One region of the Cellulosimicrobium sp. ES-005 genome, then DNA from elsewhere that is predicted to be linked to it. Evidence: riboswitches for the same ligand, from Rfam matches in the RefSeq annotation. Region 1 holds a riboswitch; each other region holds the start of a gene.

The links. Region 1 has a riboswitch for S-adenosylmethionine ahead of ABRQ22_RS11815 (methylenetetrahydrofolate reductase). Riboswitches for the same ligand answer to the same signal wherever they lie in the genome.
Region 2: another riboswitch for S-adenosylmethionine. It lies ahead of ABRQ22_RS16385 (ABC transporter substrate-binding protein); the one in region 1 lies ahead of ABRQ22_RS11815 (methylenetetrahydrofolate reductase).
Region 3: another riboswitch for S-adenosylmethionine. It lies ahead of ABRQ22_RS16320 (LLM class flavin-dependent oxidoreductase); the one in region 1 lies ahead of ABRQ22_RS11815 (methylenetetrahydrofolate reductase).
Region 4: another riboswitch for S-adenosylmethionine. It lies ahead of ABRQ22_RS16445 (NAD(P)H-dependent oxidoreductase); the one in region 1 lies ahead of ABRQ22_RS11815 (methylenetetrahydrofolate reductase).

Annotation. Positions count from the first base shown of each region.
Region 1 covers NZ_CP159290.1:2,688,977-2,692,154, forward strand. The annotation lists gene ABRQ22_RS11805 (LuxR C-terminal-related transcriptional regulator) at 1-296, opposite strand, end outside; gene ABRQ22_RS11810 (hypothetical protein) at 627-1,370, opposite strand; SAM riboswitch class I at 1,767-1,869, shown strand; gene ABRQ22_RS11815 (methylenetetrahydrofolate reductase) at 1,985-3,049, shown strand; gene metE (5-methyltetrahydropteroyltriglutamate--homocysteine S-methyltransferase) at 3,082-3,178, shown strand, end outside.
Region 2 covers NZ_CP159290.1:3,672,188-3,675,365, reverse strand. The annotation lists gene ABRQ22_RS16385 (ABC transporter substrate-binding protein) at 1-1,219, opposite strand, end outside; SAM riboswitch class IV at 1,324-1,437, opposite strand; gene ABRQ22_RS16380 (LLM class flavin-dependent oxidoreductase) at 1,618-2,715, opposite strand; gene ABRQ22_RS16375 (LLM class flavin-dependent oxidoreductase) at 2,867-3,178, opposite strand, start outside.
Region 3 covers NZ_CP159290.1:3,658,351-3,661,528, reverse strand. The annotation lists gene ABRQ22_RS16325 (NtaA/DmoA family FMN-dependent monooxygenase) at 1-384, opposite strand, end outside; gene ABRQ22_RS16320 (LLM class flavin-dependent oxidoreductase) at 404-1,558, opposite strand; SAM riboswitch class IV at 1,903-2,012, opposite strand; gene ABRQ22_RS16315 (TetR family transcriptional regulator) at 2,184-2,882, shown strand; gene ABRQ22_RS16310 (MMPL family transporter) at 2,982-3,178, shown strand, end outside.
Region 4 covers NZ_CP159290.1:3,686,105-3,689,282, forward strand. The annotation lists gene ABRQ22_RS16430 (hypothetical protein) at 1-101, opposite strand, end outside; gene ABRQ22_RS16435 (hypothetical protein) at 265-669, shown strand; gene ABRQ22_RS16440 (flavin reductase family protein) at 725-1,297, opposite strand; gene ABRQ22_RS16445 (NAD(P)H-dependent oxidoreductase) at 1,294-1,884, opposite strand; SAM riboswitch class IV at 1,905-2,038, opposite strand; gene gdhA (NADP-specific glutamate dehydrogenase) at 2,323-3,178, shown strand, end outside.

The DNA.
Region 1 (3,178 bases):
CCCGTGGGCCGGAGCACGTACCGCACCTGGTCGAGAACGCGGTCCGCGAGCTCTCCGGCACCGATGCACCGCCGCGCCGGGTCGCTCGCGGACGCCGAGAGCCAGACGATCACCTGGCCCTCGGCGAGCGCGGCCCGCGACCACCGTGCGACCGACACGGTCTTCCCGAAGCCGCGCGCGGCGCGGACCAGGACGTGACGGGTGGTGCTCGTGAGCGTGTCGTCAAGGAGCGGACGCTCGATCGCCGCAGAGGTCGTCGCCAGACGCGGGAGCAGACCGCGAAGCGCCGCTTCCACCTCGGCCCGTCCCGCGCCGCCCGCCTCTTCCCGACCGGTCAGCACCTGCTGCCACCCGCTGATCGAGGGTGAACCCTGCTCTCGCTGTCGTCCGCCGTCTCTCGCCTCCGCCACCGCTCCATACCTCTGACAGACGTCGGTCGGCCGGAGTCACGACGGGTGATCCGTCATGCGCCCGGCACAAGGACGCAGGGCGACACGGTTACCGCGCGCCCTACGTCTGCCCCGATACAACCTCACGGACCGGCGAAGTCAGGAGGTACGGAGGGTGATCCTGAGGGTGACCACAGGACGGAGCGACGGCCCGACCTCACGGGAACCGGCTCCCGCTCAGCCCTCGCGGAGGCGCACGAGGCGGCGCCCGGCAACGAGCAGGACACCGGCCAGGAGCAGCGCACCGGACGCCGCCGCGACCGGCACCGTCTCAAGCCCCGTCGCCGCCAGCTCTCCCTTCTCCGCGGGCTGCGCCGCACCAGGTATGGCGTCCGTGGTCGGCTCGGCCACGACCATGTCGACGGGCTGCGACGGCACGACAGGCTCCGCCGGATCGCTCGGGTCCGCCGGGTGCGTGGGCTCGGCCGGACCTGTCGGTTCGGCCGGGCCTGTCGGCTCGGCCGGGTCTGTCGGCTCGGCCGGGTCTGACGGCTCGACCGGATCCGACGGCTCAACCGGGTCTGACGGCTCAACCGGGTCCGACGGCACGCTCGAGCAGACGGGATCCTGGCCGCCTTCACCGAAGTGCTCGTCGTAGTGGGCGACCTGGACCCACGTGATGCAGTAGTCGTCCGAGTGGACGAGCGCCGACCACGGGAGGAAGCTCGAGCCGACGAACCGGCCCGACGGCTGGTCGTTGAGCGTCTCGAAGTGGATGCCGACCGACCGCTCGGCGCCCTCGACCGTGTAGCGGACGTTCACGTGGCCACCGTCCGGGAACGCGTCACCCGCGGGGAGATAGAGCCCTTCCGGGGCCACGCGGTAGGGCGTGGGCGAGTCGGACCCGCCAGCGAGCGCGGGTGCCGCGGACAGGCTGAGGATGAGGGCAGCGCCGAGCATTGCCCCCGATGCGATACGCATGGGACAGTGAGGTCCTTCCTTGAGAGGGAGAGATCTGCCCGGTTCGTACTCCGCCAAGAGGGGCCGGGCAGATCGCATGTCAGAGCGGGTCGACCACGCCTTTCGACGGTAGACCTGAACGACCGTCCAGTTGAGCGCTCCTGAGAGCCACGGCGCGCATCGTCGCAGGCGAGAGCATGCTTGGCGGCCCCACCCGTGATACCACTCACAGCATCCTTCACCCGCGGTCACCCCCGGGGTCACCCTGTTGCGATCGCACTCACACCGTGTTCTCGCCGTCCAGGGACGCGGACACCGGCCCACGTCCCCGAACGTCACGGCACCCCCGGGCAACGCCATCCCGTCTCACGTGACGGGCACCCTCGACCGTATGCCGGATGGCCCGTAGGATCGTGGCAACCATCCAGAGCGGTCGAGAGTCCTGGCTCGACGACACCGCAGCAACCCGCCGACGGAAGCCTCCCGAGGACAAAGGTGCTAACGCCAGGGTCGATGGAGTGACGCATGACCTCAGAGGCATCCTTCGCGCACCGTCCGGGCACGTGCCCGACGGCGGTCGCGCCCTTCCGTGTCCCGGCGCCGCGTGCCGTGGCGCGCCCCGGCGAGGCGACGTCGTGAGCGTCGCGGACGCCGTCGGGCAGGCGCACGGCGGGGCGGCACGTCCCACGGTCTCGTTCGAGCTCATGCCCCCGCGGCGCCCGGACGCGGCGCCCAAGTTCTGGGAGACGGCACGCCGTCTCGTCGCGACGCACCCCGACTTCGTGTCCGTGACGTACGGCGCGGCGGGCACCGACCGCGCGACGGCTCGCCAGGTCGTCGGCCGCCTGCTCCAGGGCACGCCCGTGCTGCCGATCGCGCACCTCACGTGCGTCGGGGCATCGCGCGAGGACGTCGAGGAGGTCATCTCCGACTTCCTCGACGAGGGCGTGCGGAGCTTCCTCGCGCTGCGGGGCGACCCGCCGCGCGACCAGCCTGACTGGCAGCCCGCGCCCGACGGCGTCCGGTCGTCGACCGAGCTCGTCGCGCTCCTGCGCGAGGTCGAGGCGTCGCGGTGCGCGGCCGACCCGGCCGCGGCGCTGCGCGGCGCGGCCCGGCCGCTGACGATCGCCGTCGCGACGTTCTGCGACGGCAACCCCGCCGCCGGCACGACGCGCACGCAGGAGGTGCGCCGCCTGTTCCAGAAGCAGCAGGCCGGCGCGAGCTTCGCGATCACGCAGCTCTTCTACGACGCGTCGTCGTACACCGACTTCGTCGCCGAGGCCCGCGCGGCCGGCGTGACGATCCCCATCCTCGCCGGGCTGCTGCCCACGACGGAGCCCGCACGGCTCCGCCGCGTCGAGGAGCTCACGGGCGTGCGCGCGCCCCAGCACCTGCTGGACGCGCTCGACGCCCTGCCCGACCCGGAGGCGCAGCACGCCTACGGGATCGCGTACTCGGTCGACCTCGCGCAGCGCGTCCTCGACGCGGGCGCGCCCGGTCTGCACGTGTACACGTTCAACAAGCACCGCGCCGCTCTTGACCTGCTCGAGGGTGTCCACCTCGGCGGCGGGTCGCGCGGGACCGGGGGCAGCGCCAGCGCTGCCGCCACCCCGCTCGTCCCGGACCTGGCCAGCGGGCCGTGGGTCACCGGCACCTCCCTGCCCCCGACGAGCGCCGCCACGCACGGCACGCCCGTCTGACCGGTCCTCCGGACCAGCAAGAGGTTTCGATCATGGCCACTTCCGTACCCTCCCCTACCCAGATCCAGGCCGGATTCCCCGCCGGCACCGTGCTCGGCTACCCCCGCATCGGGCGCCGCCGCGAGCTCA
Region 2 (3,178 bases), 980 kb from region 1:
GCTCGAGCGGCTCCGGCACCTGCCAGAACGTCACGGTCGTCGAGAGCTTCTGGCCGTCCTTCTCCCGGACGCCGTCGGCGCCCTCGACCCAGCCCGCGTCGTCGAGGATCTTCTTCGCGCCCTCCGGGTCGTAGGCGAGCTCGTCCGCGACGCTCTCGTAGAGCGGCGTCGAGTGGGACAGGACGCTCGTGGCCGGCTCGTCCTGCTCGCTCAGCACGGTGTCCGCGATCTGCTCGCGGTCGATGCCCTTGAGGATCGCGGTGCGCACGGCCTCGTCGCCCGCGAGCGGGCTCGACTCGTTGGGGAAGAGGTTGAACACGACGCCCGGGTTGGCGCGGTACTCGAGCCAGAACCCGTTCCCGTCGAACTGCGGGAGGTCGACCGTCGAGATCGCGGCCGTGGCGTCGATCTGACCGGAGACCAGGCTGCCGCTGCGCACGCTCGCCTCGGGGATGACCTTGAACGTCACCGTGTCGAGGTAGGCCTCGCCCTGGTGGTCGTTGGCCTCCGAGCCCCACGCGTAGCCCGCGACCTTCTCGAGCACGATCTCCTGGTCCTGCGTGTAGGACTTCACGGAGAACGGGCCGGAGCCGACGAACTTGCCGGCGCAGCGGTCCTCGACGCTCAGGTCGGCCGACGACGGCGCGAGGAGGCCGAGCGAGAAGGTCGAGGTGGCCTGGAGGAACTGGGCGCTCGGCGCTGCGAAGTCGACCGTGAGGGTCTGCGGGTCCGTGACCGTCGTGCCCTCGTAGCCGACGAGGTACTGCGACCCGAGCGACGCCGTCGCACCGAGGGCGACGATCGCGTCGAAGTTGGTCTTGACCGACTCGGCGTCGATCGGCGTGCCGTCGGCGTAGGTCGCGTCGTCGCGCAGGTGGAAGGTGTAGCTCGACGCGTCGTCGTTCACCTCCCAGCTCTCCGCGAGCCACGGCAGGATCTCGCCCGACTCCGGGTCCTGCGCCGTGAGCGACGCGACGGTCTGCCGGGCCGCGGCGATGGCGTCGTTGTTGCCGACCTGCTGCGGGTCGATGCAGTGCGAGTCGACCGTGATCGCGAAGGTCAGGTCGCCGCCCGCCACGGGCTCGCCGGACGGGCTCGGCGACCCGTCGCCGTCGGACGCGCCGGAGCCGCCGCCCGCGCACGCGCTGAGCAGGAGGCCCGTCGCGGCGGCCGCCGCGGCGACGGTCAGGGACCGGCGTCGGTGAGGTGTGGGGATCATGTCGTGCTGCTCTCCTCGTGTGCCGGCTGAGGACCGGCGATCGTCCGGCGCCGGTGGTCGTCCGCGCCGGGCCGAGGGCCGGTGCGGCGGGGGAACCCACCGGGGTGCCGTGCTTACCGCGCGGCGGGAGCCGCGCGGTCAGGTCGTTCCCGGAGCACCCCGTCACGTCGAAGGGTTGCTGGTCAGCGAGCCGGGCCTGCGTGCTGACGCTCGTCACCTGGGAGCAGGAAAGACAATCTCGACCGGTTGAGTCAAGTATCGAGACGGTCGTCCCGCCAGGCGGACGGTTGTTTCCTGCTCCGCGACGTCGTGACCCGTCGGCGGGGCTGCCACGAGCACGGCGAGGGCCCACCTCGCCGGGCGAGACGGGGCCCTCCCCTCCGGTCCGGCGGGATCGCTCAGGCCGCGGTGAACCCCGCCGCGCGGCGGGCGTCGGCCGGGCTCCACAGGTCGGTCTTCACCTCGGCCTGCACGACGGGCACGACCTCCTCCGCGAACCGGCGCAGCACGTCCTCCTGCTGCGCCGCGGGGATCAGGTGGTTGACCGAGACGGACTGGAGGTCGTGCCCGTAGGACGCGTGATAGTCGAGGATCTTCTCCGCGACGCGCTCCGGCGAGCCCACCAGCGCCGGACCGCGCTCGACGGCGTCCTCGACCGTCCGGAAGCTCGGCGCCTTCCCGACGGCGTCCGGCCCGTAGCCCCGCCGCGCCGCCGCCGCGACCTGGCCCTCGTAGATCGGGCGGTACTGCTCGATCGCCTCCTCCGTCGTGTCGGCGAGGAACAGCCCGCCCGAGCCGGATCCCACGAACCCGTACGCCGGGTCGTGCCCGTGCGCCGCGTACTGCTCGCGGTACCGGTCGATGAGCACCTGGTAGTTCTCGCGCGGCTGCAACGCGTTGGCGCTGACGATCGGGTCCCCGTACCGGGCCGCGAGGTCCACCGCGAAGCGCGACGTCGCCGACCCGTGCCAGATCCGGAACGGCCCCGCGAACGGACGCGGCAGCGTCGTCGCGTGCTCCAGCGCGTGGCGGTGCCGCCCGCTCCAGCTCACGTCCTCCTCCGACAGCAGCAGGCGCAGCAGCTCGTAGTTCTCCTGGAGGTACTCGTACTGCTTGTCGATGTCGAGCCCCAGCAGCGGGTACTGGAGCACCTCGTTACCCTTGCCGATGACGATCTCCAGCCGCCCGCGGCTGAGCTGGTCCACCGTCGCGAGGTCCTCGGCGACCCGGATCGGGTCGAGCAGCGACAGCACGGTGACGCCCGTGCTCAGCAGGATGCGCGACGTCCGCGCCGCGACCGCACCGAGGATCACCGTCGGCGCCGACGACAGCACCTCCCCCGCGTGCCGCTCCCCCACCGCGAACGAGTCGAAGCCGAGCTCCTCCGCGAGCACCGCCGTCTCCACCACCCGGTTCAACCGGTCGGACGGCGCGACCGCCTCCCCGGTCACGGGGTGGGGCGGGTTGAACACGATGTCGAGTACCTGGAACCGCACGGTCCTGCTCCTTGCTGTCGTCGTCCGTGGTCGGGCCGGGCGGGCCCGCCAGCGAGATCGGCAGCGCCGGCCGAGGTCGGCACCTGCACGCGCCGATCTCGGCCGGGGCTGCCGATCTCGTCCTTCTCTGCCGATCTCGGTCCCGGGGCCGTCAGGCCGCGGCGGCCTCCGCGGTCGCAGCGTCGCGCTTCGCGACCTCCTCGCGGACGATCGGGATGACGTACCGGCCGAAGTCGATCGCGTCGTCGAGCAGGTCGTAGCCGCGGGCCGAGATGACGCGGACGCCGAGGTCGTAGTACGCGAGCAGCGCCTCGGCGACCTGCTCGGGCGTGCCGACGAGCGCGTTGGAGTTGCCGGCGCCGCCGGTCGCCTTCGCGGTCGCGGTCCACAGGGCGGTGTCGAAGCGCTCGCCCTGGGCGGCGATCTCGAGCAGGCGCTGGGAACCCGCGTTCTCGGGCTTGTC
Region 3 (3,178 bases), 970 kb from region 1:
GAGGTTCCAGGCCGCGCGGCCCTCGGAGAGCAGGTCGAGCGTCGCGAACTGCTTCGCGAGCTCCCACGGCTCGTTGAACGTCGTGTTGATCGTGCCCGCGAGGCCGAGGCGGTCCGTGACCGCCGCGAGCGCGGCGAGCACGGGCAGCGTGTCGGGGCGACCCACGACGTCGAGGTCGTGGATGCGGCCCTTGTGCTCGCGCAGGCGCAGCCCCTCGGCGAGGAAGAAGAAGTCGAGCTTGGCGTCCTCGGCGCGGCGGGCGAGGTGCTCGAACGAGGCGAAGTCGATCTGGCTGCGCGAGCGGGGGTCGCTCCAGACGGTGGTGTTGTTGACGCCCGGGAAGTGGGCGCCGAGGTGGATCTGCTTGCGGGGGCGCGTGCTCATGTCGTCGGTCCGTCCGGGGTCAGGCGATCGCCGCGTAGCGGTTGGCGGGGAGCGGGAGGCCGAGCGTGTCGCGCAGCGTCGTCCCGGGGTAGGCGGTGCGGAACAGGCCCGCGCCCTGGAGCAGCGGCACCACGCCGTCGACGATCGCGTCGAGGTCCGTGCTCAGCGACGACGGCCGCAGCAGGAAGCCGTCGGCGGCACCGGCGTGCACCCACTCCTCGACCGTGACGGCGAGGTCGCGCGCCGTGCCGACGTGCGTGAGCGAGTCGGTGTCCCACGAGACGCCCTCGAGGTCCTCGAGCAGGTCGAGGCGGGCCTGCGCGCTCGCGCGCGTGTCGCCGACGACGACGTAGGCGTCGACGAGGACCCGCAGCGCGTCGGGGTCGCGCCCGGCGTCCGCGGCCGCGTCGCGCACCTGCGACCGGAGCGCGACGGCCTCGTCGCGGGTCGCCGCGCGGACCCGGACGACGTCGGCCCGGCGGGCCGCGAGGTCGAGCGACGCGGGCGTGTCCGCCCGCACGACGACGGGCGGCTGGCCCTGCGGCGGGCGCGGCGTGATCGACGGCCCCTTGACGGCGAACCGGATGCCCTCGTGGTCGACGTAGTGGAGCTTCTCGCGGTCCACGAACCGGCCCGTCGCGACGTCGCGGATCTCGGCGTCGTCCTCCCACGAGTCCCAGAGGCGCGTGACGACCTCGACCGCCTCGTCCGCCTCGGCCACGGCGTCGGGCTCGTCCTGGGCGCCCTTGCGCCCGAAGGCCGCGGCCTCGGCCGGGGTCGTGGACCACCCGACCTGCCACCCCGCGCGCCCGGAGCTCACGTGGTCGATCGTCGCGATCGCCTTGGACACGTGGAACGGCTCGGTGTGCGTGGTGGTGACGGTCGGGACGAGGCCGATGCCCGCGCTGCGGGGCGCGAGCCGGGACGCGACGAGCGCGGCGTCGAGGCGGCCCCGCACGGACCCGTTGCGGCTCGGCTGGAGCGTGAACGCGTCGTCGAGCGTGACGAGGTCGAGCTGGCCGCGCTGGGCCGTGGCCACGAGCTCGACGAGGCGCTTGGCGTCGAAGAGTCGCTGGGCCTGGGAGCCCACGGTCCGCCAGGCGGCGGGGTGCGCGCCGGCGTCGGTGAGGTCGACGCCGAGGTGGAGGGTGCGGGCGGGGCGGGGGTCGGACATCGCGAGGATCCGTTCTCAGTTGAGCCGACGGCGCGCTCAGGGCGCGGCGGGGTGCCGGAGGGTGGGCAGGGCGGTCCGGCCGCGCGCGGCGGCAGGACGGGCTGGGGAAGCCGGGAGGGACCCGGACCGCGCGCGGGTGGCGCGGGGTGTCAGGGACGGGTCGTCGTCAGCGACAACAGGCGACGCGCGCGGGACCCGTGGCCCCGAGGGCGGGGGCGCCGGGGGCGCCCGCGAACGGACAGGGGCACGTCGACACGTGCGCGGTGCTCACCGCGGTGCTCGACATTCGCCGATCCATCGTCCGTCTCCTTCGTGCCCGTCGCCGGGCTCCGCGTCGTTGCCCCGCGCCGCGCGTGGTCCGCGCGACGCGGGACCTGGTCCTCACCCGGGGCACCCCACCGCGCGGGAGGGTTGCCGTCCGACGAGCCGGGGCTTGGCGTCGGAGCTCATGACCATGTCCTGTGACCGGGGTGCGTCGACCTCGGTTGCGCGGGAACTTACGAGCGGCCACCGCGGGGTGTCAACGCACCGAGGAGACCTTCCCACATACTGGACTCGATCGGTCAACTTTGAGCACCCACGACGCTGTTTGCACCGAGTGCATCGATGCACTTAGTGTCATGACGTGCCCCTCCCCTCCGCGACCGAGCCGTCGGGCGTGCCCGCGCCCGACCTGGCGACCGACCCTGCGACCGGCCCCGCGACCGATCGCCGCGCCGCGCTGCGCGCGCGGCACCGCCGCGCGATCGTCGATGCCGCCGCGTCGCTCATGGAGGAGAACGGGGGCGCCCGGTTCACGGTCGACGACCTGGCCGCACGCGCCGACGTCGCGCGGCGCACGATCTTCAACCACTTCGCCTCCTTGGACGACGTCGTCGTCGAGGTGTGCGAGGACGTGCTGGGCACCGTGGTCGACGCGCTCGGGGCGAGCGCGGCCGATCCCGGGACCGACCGCACGACCCCGCTCGACGACGTCACCGCGGCGCTCCGCGGCACGGACCTCGTCGGCCCGATGGCCTACCTCACGCGCGCCCTCGGCGGCACCGCGACCGAGCCCACCCCGCGTGTCACGACGATGGTCGTGCGCACGTTCACCCACCTCGCCGAGCGCCTGGTCGCCGAGACCACGCGGCGGCACCCCGACGTCGACCCGCTCGAGATCGAGATGCTCGTCGGCGCGCTCATGGCCGGCGTCCTGGTGATCCAGCGCCGCTGGTGGGCCGCGACCGGCGCCACCGACGACGACGCCTCGCGCCGCGTGTGGGCCGACCTCCTCGACCGCCTCGTCGACCGCGTGCGCGCGGGCTGGGCGAGCCCCGCCTGACGCCTGCCACCTCCCCGCCCGGCCACCCGGCCGCCGGCACCGACCACCCCACCCGGACCGCCTCCCGGACCGCACCGGACTCCCACCCGAAGGATCCTCATGGCTGAACTCCTCTACCGCCTCGGGCGCGCGTGCGCGCGCCGGGCGCGGACCGTCCTCGCCGCGTGGCTCGCGGTGCTCGTGCTGGCCGGCGCGGCGTTCGTCGCGTTCGGCGGCTCGCTCGCGAGCAGCTTCTCCATCCCCGGCACCCCGACCGCCGAGGTGACGGAGCGCCTGCAGACGGCGCTCCCGGAGGC
Region 4 (3,178 bases), 1.0 Mb from region 1:
CCCGCGGCGACGGCACCGGCCACGAAGCACAGCGGGAGCACGAGCGCTGCCCAGAGCTGGCCGCGGAACGCGGTCCTCCGCAGCCGTCGTGCTGTCGCCATCGGTCGCCCCCTCGTCGCCCTGACCCGCGTCGTCGCGCGCCGTCGTCGGCATCGTACGGCGGCGCGGTCGTCCAGGGGATGGTGCGCGCGACCCATGGCTCGCGGCGGCGTGCGGACCTAGACTGGAGGTGTCTTGTGGTCTCTCGCGCAGAGGTCGGCTCCGATGTCGTGGCTGCTGATGGTCTGGTGCGCGGCGGCGTGCACGGTCGCCGCCGTGTGGTGGGTGCTGCGCCGCGCCGGCCGACCCCCGAGCCACCGGACGACCGGCCGACCGCACCTGCTGCGCCGCCGCCCGACGCCCCCCGACCCGCTCGCCACGCTCGCGCTCCAGGTGCGGCTGAGCGAGCTCGCGGCGGAGATGCGGCGCATCGAGGCGGACCCGGACGTCTACGCCCGTGCCCACCACTACCTCGCGGTCCAGGGCGCCTACGACGCCTTGCTCCGGGAGGCGTGCCGGCTCACGGGTCTCTCGGTCGAGGACGCTCCGCTGCGGGCCGGCTTCCGCACGGGCGACGACGAGCGGTTCCGCGAGGAGCTCGAGCTGAGCGCGCGCGGCTGGAGCTGGTGACCGGTCCGCCCGTGAGGGGCGGCACGGGACGGGCGAGGGGCTGCTGGGTTCGCTCTCAGAGCGCCGAGTGGTCCCCGATCCGGTGGTACGTGCGGTCGTGGTAGACGAGCGGCGACGGGGTGCCGGCCACCTCGTCGCGCCGGGGGCCCGCACCCGTGCCGACGCTCGACGCGAGCGCTCGCAGCGAGACGAGGTAGGAGTCGCCCACCGGCGTGCGCTGTACCACGCGGCCCCGGACCCACGAGAGGGCCCCGTCGATGACGGGTTCCCCGGTGCCGAGGCGCGACCAGCCGCCGTCGGCGAACCGGTCGATGCCGCTCGTGGCGAAGCGCGCCGAGACGTCGTCCTGGTGGTCGGCGAGGAAGCTCACCGCGAGCGTCCGTGCCGCCGACACGGCGGGCCACGACGACGACGTCGACGCGAGCGAGAACGCGAGCAGCGGCGGTGCGGCCGAGACGGAGATGACCGACGTCGCGGTGAACCCGACGAGGCGGCCGTCGTGCTCGAGCGCGATCACGGCGACGCCCGCGGGGTGGCCGCGGAACACGGCCTTGTACTCGTCGGGGGAGAGCTGCGGCTCGTCCTGCTCCGCCAGGAGGGCCTCCAGGTGGGTGAGCTCGGCGGTCATCGGGCCACCCCCGCGAACGCGTCGGCGACGGCGTGGTCTGCGGGCGCCGGGCCGTCCGTGGGGAGGGGCGTCGCGGCGCGACGGAGGGCGTCGCCCTCGCGGGCGAGCCACGCGTCCACGACCGGGCCCAGGTCCGCGAGCTGTGGCTCGGTGACCGTGAGGGAGCGGGTCGGGACGACGGCGCCGAGCTCGACGAGCACGGGCCGCAGGTGCACCTCGCCGACGAGCGCGTGGGCGGGGTTGCCCGACACGACGAGCGGCACGACGACGACGCCCGCGAGCCCGTCCGGGCCGTAGAGGTCGAGGAACGCCTTGAGGAGCCCGGTGTACGACGCCTTGTAGACCGGCGTCGCCACGACGGCGACGGTCGCCGTGGCCAGCCGGTCGCGCGCGGCGTCCGCCGCGGGGCGCTCGGGACCGAGGATCTCGGCGGCGAAGGCCGCGAGGTCGATCGTCGCGACGTCGGTCGTGCCGAGGAGGCTCGCGACACGGTGCGCCACGGTCTCGGCCGCGTCCAGCGTCCGTGAGCCGGGGCGCGGGTTGCCGGAGACGGCGAGGACCGTCGAGGAGGGGGAGCGGTGGGTCATGTGTACCTCGCAGTAGTCGTCGATCACGCTTGCCGCGCGGCCGTCCCGCGGGTGCGGGGCCGGTCGCGCGCGGCCTGGTCATCTCCCGGAGCACCCCGCCGTGACAGGGGGTTGCCGACCAGCGAGCCGGGGCTTGGCGCTGGTGCTCGTGACCTGGGGACGGGTATAGCAACGGCCCCGCGAAAACCGCACCGAAGTAGTCGGGTTTCTCAGTGGGTGGACGGTTGTGTCGTCCGGGGGTACCTGCGGCCGTGCCCACGACGGGCCCACGACGTGCCCGGGGAGCCGTGCCGGAGCCCGGGCACGACGGGTGCGAGGCCGGTGCGAGGCCCGTGCGAGGCCCGACGAGATGCGCAGGGAGTGAGACGGCGGTACGGGAACTTCTGGCACAGGCGTACCGTCAGCAGGAGTTTCCGTCCGCCCAGACGAGGAGAGCCCATGGACAGCCGACTGCAGTCCGTCTACGACGAGGTCCTGCGTCGCAACCCCGGCGAGGCCGAGTTCCACCAGGCCGTGCGCGAGGTCTTCGACTCGCTCGGCCCCGTGCTGCGCAAGCACCCGCGCTACGTCGAGGCGGCCGTCCTCGAGCGCGTGTGCGAGCCCGAGCGCCAGATCATCTTCCGGGTCCCGTGGGTGGACGACACGGGCCGCGTGCAGATCAACCGCGGCTTCCGCGTCGAGTTCAACTCCGCGCTCGGCCCGTACAAGGGCGGCCTGCGGTTCCACCCGTCGGTCTACCTCGGGATCGTGAAGTTCCTCGGCTTCGAGCAGATCTTCAAGAACTCGCTCACGGGCATGCCGATCGGCGGCGGCAAGGGCGGGTCGGACTTCGACCCCCGCGGCCGCTCCGACGGCGAGGTCATGCGGTTCTGCCAGTCGTTCATGACCGAGCTCTACCGGCACATCGGCGAGAACACCGACGTCCCGGCCGGCGACATCGGCGTGGGCGGTCGTGAGATCGGGTACCTGTTCGGGCAGTACAAGCGCATCACCAACCGCTACGAGTCCGGCGTCCTCACGGGCAAGGGCATCTCCTGGGGCGGTTCGCTCGTGCGCACCGAGGCGACGGGCTACGGCACCGTGCTCTTCGCGCAGAGCATGCTGGAGACGCGCGGGCAGGACCTCGACGGCCGGCGCGTCGTGGTCTCGGGCTCGGGCAACGTCGCGATCTACGCGACCGCCAAGGCGCAGCAGCTCGGCGCGAACGTCGTCGCCTTCTCCGACTCCTCCGGCTACGTCGTCGACGAGGCGGGTGTCGACCTCGACCTGCTGCGCCAGATCAAGGAGGTCGAGC